Regions from separate parts of the Promicromonospora vindobonensis genome, predicted to be linked through region 1. Evidence: predicted binding sites of a transcription regulator. Region 1 holds the regulator's gene; the other holds the start of a gene.

Region 1 (3,493 bases):
GCTGCGGTCCGGTGCTGCGCCGAGTTCTTGCGGTCCAGCGCCTCCTTGAACCGTGCCTTCGCGTCCTTGCTCGGCGCGGTCGGCACCTTGGGCTCCTCTACGCCCTCGGCTTCGACCTCTGCCGCCTCGGCATTGGGCTTCTCGTCCGTCACACCGATCACCTCCTCTTGTTTCGGGGGTCCCTCGATCGGGTCCGTCGCCGCCCAGCCTGCACTACCGCACAACCAGGTGCCAACATTTTTGGGCACGGTCGAGCCGCCCGGCCAGCGGCGCCCGGCCGCGCGGCAGCTCCACGCGGGCCCTCAGGCCTGCGCGGCCGCCCGTTCGGCGCGCTCCGCGCGCAGCGAGGTGATGGCGCTCTCGAAGTCCTCGAGCGAGTCGAACGACTGGTAGACGCTCGCGAACCGCAGATAGGCCACCTCGTCGAGCTCCCGCAGGGGGCCAAGGATCGCGAGGCCCACCTCGTACGCGTCGATCTCCGCGCTACCGTTGCTCCGCAGCGTCTCCTCGACACGCTGGGCCAGGATGGCGAGGTCGTCGTCGCTCACCGGACGCCCCTGGCACGCCTTGCGCACACCAGCCGCGACCTTGTCGCGGCTGAAGGGCTCGGTGGCGCCGGACCGCTTGACCACGGACAGGCTGGCCGTCTCCACGGTGGTGAACCGGCGGTTGCAGTTCGGGCACTGGCGCCGGCGCCGGATCGACAGGCCGTCGTCGGCGGTCCGCGAGTCCACCACGCGCGAGTCAGCATGGCGACAGAACGGGCAGTGCATGCTCACTCCTGCGTGGTCGACCACCGACCGGAGGCCTCCGGTCGCGCCCCGACCGTAAGCGGGCAAACCACCCCCATGCAACATCGCCGCGCCATTTGACGGCGAATTGTGGTCTCTCGTCACTCCTTGGGTAGGAGCAACAGCTCTCCGACCCGCACCGTGCCCGACGACATCTCGTTCAGGTCCTGGAGCCGGGCGACCGCGTGCCGGACGTCCTCGCCCGGCCTCGCGATCTCCGTGGCGTAGCCCCAGAGCGTCTCACCCGGCTGCACCGCGTGCACCCGGACCTCCGTCGGTTCGCCGGGGGAGCTGGCGACGGCGGTCGCACCCCAGGTGATCATCGGCGCGAGCAGGAGCATCGCCAGCAGCACGAGCGCCGCGCGGCCGCGCCTGGTGAGCCGCAGGCCGGCCAGGCCCAGCCGGTCGGCGATCGTGCGCTCCCGGGCCGGCCGGTACGCCGGGGCCGCGGCCGGCCCGGACGCCTGTGCATACGCCCGGCCGTACGGCGGCACGAACGCCTGTCCATACGTCGGGGTGTACTGCCGCAGCGGGATCACGTCCCCCATGGCCCCTCCTCGAAGAGTGACTGAGCTCTTGTCGTTCATACAAGCGTTCGTCGAACGCCCGTACCATTGTGTAGCACGGGACACCGTCCGATGTCGAGACACGCTCGAACATTCGTTTGAGCCGAGCGAGTTTGTGATCTAGAGTGGGTCGCGCATGGGAGAACATTTGTCGGAACGGGAGGGGCACGGGCATGACGGGACGGGACGGGACCAGCGACACGAGAGCCGTCGACACGGCGCTCTCGGGTGTCGCCACGCTGGACGCGCCGGGCGACAAGGCGGTCGCTGACGTACACACGATCTCGCCGACAGACCGCCTCACCGAACGGCAGCGCCTCGTGCTGGACACGATTCGGCAGTCGTTCGAGACGCGGGGCTACCCGCCGTCGATGCGTGAGATCGGCGAGGCCGTCGGGCTGGCCAGCCCGTCGAGCGTCAAGCACCAGCTCCAGATGCTCGAGAAGAAGGGCTTCCTGCGTCGCGACCCGAACCGGCCGCGCGCGATGGAGCTCGTCGAGCCCATGGCCGAGCAGGTCGACAAGCCGACACGCGGCGAGATCCACTGGCCCGAGCCGCGCCGTAGCGGCCAGGTCCACTGGGGTGGCTCGGTGCCCGACGACGCCAGCACCCCGCCGCCGTCGTACGTGCCGCTCGTCGGCCGGATCGCGGCCGGCGGGCCCATCCTTGCCGAGCAGGTCGTCGAGGACGTCTTCCCGCTCCCCCGCCAGCTCGTCGGGGACGGCGAGCTGTTCCTCCTCAAGGTCGCCGGTGACTCGATGGTCGACGCCGCGATCTGCGACGGGGACTGGGTGGTGGTGCGGCGGCAGAACGTTGCCGAGCAGGGCGAGATCGTCGCGGCCATGATCGACGGCGAAGCCACGGTCAAGACGTTCAAGCAGGCGGACGGGCACGTCCTGCTGCTGCCCCAGAACCCGGCCTACGAGCCCATCCCGGGCGACGAGGCGCAGATTCTGGGCCGCGTGGTAGCGGTGCTCCGCAGCCTGTAGGGGCCGGACACGCGCGACGAGAACGGGGTTGTGTTCCTGCTGGGTCTCCAGCGGAGCACAACCCCGTCGTCGTCTCCCCCTGGCCCGTCCTCAGAAGCCGAAGCGCTTCTGGACCGCCCGCACGCTGTCCGCCGAGGTACGCAGGCCGGCCAGCTCCTCGTCGGACATCGGCACCCGCACGTTGTCCGTGACGCCGCGCCGGTCCACGAGTGACGGCACGGACAGGCAGACGTCGCTGATGCCGTGATAGTCGTCCAGCAGCGAGGACACCGGCATGATCCGCCCCTCGTCCTTGAGGACAGCCTCGATGATGCGGGTCCCGGCCAGACCGACGGCGTAGTTGGTCGCCCCCTTGCCCGCGATGATCCGGTACGCCGAGTCGACCACCTCGTGGTGCACCTCCGCGCGCACCGCGCCGTCGATCGGCGGCCTGCCGCCCAGCGGCGCCCAGTCCAGCAGCGGGACACCACCGATAGTCGCGGAGCTCCAGAGCGCGATCTCCGAGTCCCCGTGCTCCCCTGCGATGTACGCGTGCACGTTCCCGACGGCCACACCGCAGCGCTGGGCGAGCACACCACGCAGCCGCGACGAGTCCAGGACGGTGCCGCTGCCGAACAGCTGCTCACGCGACAGACCGGAGATCTTGAGCGCCGCGTAGGTCACGACGTCCACGGGGTTGGTCACCATCAGGTAGGTCGCGTCCGGCGCGACGTCCACCAGCCCGGGCAGGATCTGGTGCATCAGCCCGATGGTCGCCTCGGCGAGGTCGATCCGGGTCTGCCCGGGCTTCTGCTTCGCCCCGGCCGTCACAACGACGACGTCCGCCCCCGCGCACACCGCAACGTCGTCCGAGCCGACCACCTGCGCCTGGGGGGTGAACATCAGACCGTGCTGCAGATCGAGCACCTCCGCCTCGACCTTTGCCCGGTTCACGTCGTGGAGGGCGATCGTCCGGGCCGAGCCCCGGGTGAGCGCGGCGAAGGCGAGGGTCGAGCCGACCGCCCCTGCACCCACTACCGCCAGCTTGGTGGTGCGTGAGCCGGACGGCTGCGCGCCCTGGACGTCCGAGAGGGCTGACATGTGTCCAGGCTATGTGTCGAGCCGCGCCAGCGCGGCGCGGACAAGCGCCGAATCCGTGGTGGGCCAG
Region 2 (3,493 bases), 1.2 Mb from region 1:
GGCCAGGTCGTGTGCCGCGGTTGGTGGAGGAGGGGCGGTGGTGCCGAGCGCGGTGCTGTCGGGTCAGGTGCCGGGGCTGGTGGTGTGGTGTGGGTGTCCGTTGCGGTCGGTGAAGTGCCAACCGTTGTCGAAGTGCATGGTGATGCCTTGGCTGTCGACGAGGTCGTGGTGATACCAGCAGAGCAGGGCGGCGTTGTGCACGCTGGTCTCGCCGCCGTCGGCCCAGTGGCGTACCGCGTGGTGGACCTCGCAGCGTGAGGGCGGCTGGTCGCACTGGCCAAGGACGCAGTGTTTGTCGCGGGCGATGACGGCCCGTCGTAGCTGTCCGGTGACCGTGCGCTGAGTGCGGCCGACGTCCAGGACCTGGGAGTCGGGTCCGAACACGATGCGGGTGACCTGGCTGTCGCACGCGAGGCGGCGCAGGAGGCTGGTCGGGACCGGATGGTTGGTCTCGGTGAACACCGCGGGTGTCTTGATCGCGGGCACGCCCAGACCGTTGAGCCCGACCACACCCGCGGTACCGGTACCGGCCAGGCCCGCGCCGCTACCCCCCGTGGCGCCGGGACTGGTGCTGGTGATGCACGTGGTGCTGGGGCCGGTTGGTGCGGTGGTGCCTGGGGTGGGTCGGGCCTCGCCGATCTGCTTCTTCGCCGCCAGGGCTTGGAGCTCGGTCCAGGACACGGTGACCGACAGGTGCGGCCGCACGGAGGCCCCGGTACCGGTGTGGGCGTTGTCCAGCACGACGCGCGCGATATCGGCCAGGGCCTGAGCGCGACGCTGTCCGGGAGTGCGGTCGTCACCGGTGGCCGGCGCGCCCATGACCGCACCGATCGCGGTGGTCAGGACCAGACCGTGCTCCTCGGTGAGGAACCCGGACAGGTGATACCCGCCCAGCGTCGGGGAGACATCCAGGTACTCACGGTCCTTGGCCTTGAGGTAACCACGCTCGTCGGCCTCGGGATCGGCGTGACGCGCGAAGTAGCGCACCAGACCCCGGAACCGGTCCGGTCCGTTGCCGGTCGACCAGTCCAGCAGCTGTTCCTCCCACGTCGGGAACCCGACCCCCGGTGGGAGAGCGTTCTGCGTCGTCGAGTCGTCGACCCCACCATCGCTCCCGCCACCGGTGCCGCCACCGGTGCCACCACCGGCGCCGGGCCCGTCCGCGTCTGCGGCGTCCGTGCCGTCTGCGGCAGGCCCGTCCGTGCCCGGTCCGGTGGTGCCCGGTCCGGTGGTGCCCGGTCCGGTGGTGCCCGGTCCGGTGGTGCCCGGTCCGGTGGTGCCCGGTCCGGTGGTGCCCGGTCCGGTGGTGGCCAGGTCGACCGCCGGCGCCCTGAGGGCCTGGGTGCGCTCCGGGCTGGTGGTCGCGACATCGACCAGAGCCCGCACCTTGTCCTGGCTGATGCGTCCGGCGAGCGCCCTGGTCAAGGTCGCGGGAAGGTGGTCACGCAACGCCCTAGCGGTACGCACGTCACACCTGGCGGTCGTGGTCCGCACGTCCTCGGTGCGGGCGAGCCAGACCGCGAACGTCCGAGCACCGGACCGCGCCCACAGCCCCGCGGCCTCGATCCGGGGCAGCACCGACCACCGCAGCGCATCCACCCGAGCACCCACCACCCGCAACCGCGCCGAAACCCCCACCAGACGCGAGGCCGCCATCGGTCGGCGCGTAGCGAGGCCAGGGTCAGTCTCGAAGCCAGCGCGGAGGCCCGCACGGTGAGCAGGCCCAGCACCAGCGCCAGCCTCCGGACCGACGGCGTGAGCGAGCTCTCCCAGCAGGTGCTCCAGATCGGCGAGGACGCTCTCGACCGGGCGCGGAACATCGCCCTCGTACTGGTCTGCCACGGTCTCCACCCCCTTTTTGCGGTCCGACCCGTCGCCAGGCGGAGTGGCTGCGACCCACCCGCCTGCACCCTCCGATTCTATCGAACAAACGTCCGCACGGATGGGCGAAAGAAGCATCTGTGGATAACCGTCTGGTTCGAACCAGTGGGACCAGACGGGCGCGGCTGCCACGGGCCCGTGCCGACACGCGCTGGCCCCGGGCCGCCGCACGCGCACGTGCGCACGTCCGGCGTCCGGCGTCCGGCGTCCGGCGACCGGCGACCGGCTACCTGCGTCCGCGGGCCAGCTTCGAGGGCCACCAGATCGCCCGTCCGATGTCGTACCCCAGGGCGGGGACGAGGAGCGAGCGGACCGCGAAGGTGTCGAGCAGCACGCCGAAGGCGACGATGAAGGCGAGCTGCGCGAGGAAGAGGACGGGGATCACTGCGAGTGCCGTGAAGGTCGCGGCGAGCACCAGCCCCGCCGACGTGATGATGCCCCCGGTCAGTCTGAGCCCGCGGAGGACGCCTTCACGCGTGCCGTGGGTGAGCGACTCCTCGCGGACGCGGGTCATGAGGAAGATGTTGTAGTCGATCCCGAGCGCGACGAGGAAGACGAAGCCGAACAGTGGCACGGCCGGGTCGGCGCCGGGGAAGTCGAGCAGGTCGTTGAACACGAGTGCCGCCACGCCCATCGCCGTCCCGAAGGACAGCACCGTGGTCAGGATCAGCAGGACCGGCGCGAGCACCGCGCGGAGCAGCAGCATGAGGATCAGGAGGATCACGACGAGCACGATCGGCACGATGAGAGTGCGATCCCGGATCGACGCCTCGTTCGTGTCGAGGTCGGTGGCGGACTCGCCGCCCACCAGGGCCTCGGGGACCACGTCGGTGTAGGCGGCGCGCAGGTCGCGAACCGTCTGCACGGCGGCCGCGGAGTCCGCTGCGTCGTTGGGAGTGCCCTGGAGGAGCACCATGCCGTCGGAGACCACCGGCTCCGGCGGACCACCAGCCGAGCCCTCCGCCGAGCCCTCCGGCGGGCCGAAGGCCTGGATGCCGTCGCCCGTCACAGGGGCCGTCCCGCTCGGGGTCTCGGCCGTGATCGCCACCTGGGCGATCCCGTCCTCCTGGAGCAGGACGTCGGCCGCGCGCTGCATCTCGTCCTCCGGTGCGACGACGTAGACCGGGCTCCCTGATCCCGCAGGGAAGTGTTCCGCGAGACGCTCCTGCCCGGTTCGGGCCTCGGATGCGCCGAGGACCAGCTCCGACTGCGGGACGCCCGTGGCCTGGAGCTGCGTGATCCCCACGCAGCCGAGGGCGAGGACCGCCGCCGTCGTCACCCAGATGGTGCGGGGCCTGGCGCGGATGCCGCGCGCGAGCCGGCCCCACACGCCTCCGTCCTGGGTACCGGCTCGTGCGGCCGCCGGGTCGTAGCTGGGACGGCGGGGCCAGAACGCCGCGCGGCCGAGGGCGAGCAGCAGGGCGGGGAGGAGCGTGAGCGCGGCGAGCATCGCGAACAGGATGCCGACGGCGGCGACCGGGCCGAGCGTGCTGTTGGAGCGCAGCTCGCTCAGCAGCAGACAGAGCAGGCCCGCGATGACGGTGCCGCCCGAGGCGAGGATCGGCTCGAACGACCCGCGCAGCGCACGGAGGGTGGCGGTCCACCGGTCCGG

Evidence for each region. Region 1 encodes LexA, which represses DNA repair genes until DNA is damaged. Its sites were predicted from a motif close to TCGAACANNTGTTCGA; they were not measured.
Region 2: a site for LexA is predicted at 1,923-1,938, ahead of ACFS27_RS15965 (HNH endonuclease signature motif containing protein). Genes of this name have one in related genera too.

The regions. Positions count from the first base shown of each region.
Region 1 is NZ_JBHUOG010000002.1:1,784,897-1,788,389, forward strand. Features, by position in the region: gene ACFS27_RS21220 (DUF5302 domain-containing protein) at 1-152, opposite strand, end outside; gene nrdR (transcriptional regulator NrdR) at 303-773, opposite strand; gene ACFS27_RS21230 (LysM peptidoglycan-binding domain-containing protein) at 893-1,339, opposite strand; gene lexA (transcriptional repressor LexA) at 1,531-2,346, shown strand; gene ACFS27_RS21240 (L-lactate dehydrogenase) at 2,437-3,426, opposite strand; gene ACFS27_RS21245 (ATP-dependent DNA helicase) at 3,436-3,493, opposite strand, start outside.
Region 2 is NZ_JBHUOG010000002.1:615,506-618,998, forward strand. Features, by position in the region: gene ACFS27_RS15965 (HNH endonuclease signature motif containing protein) at 64-1,842, opposite strand; gene ACFS27_RS15970 (MMPL family transporter) at 2,108-3,493, opposite strand, start outside.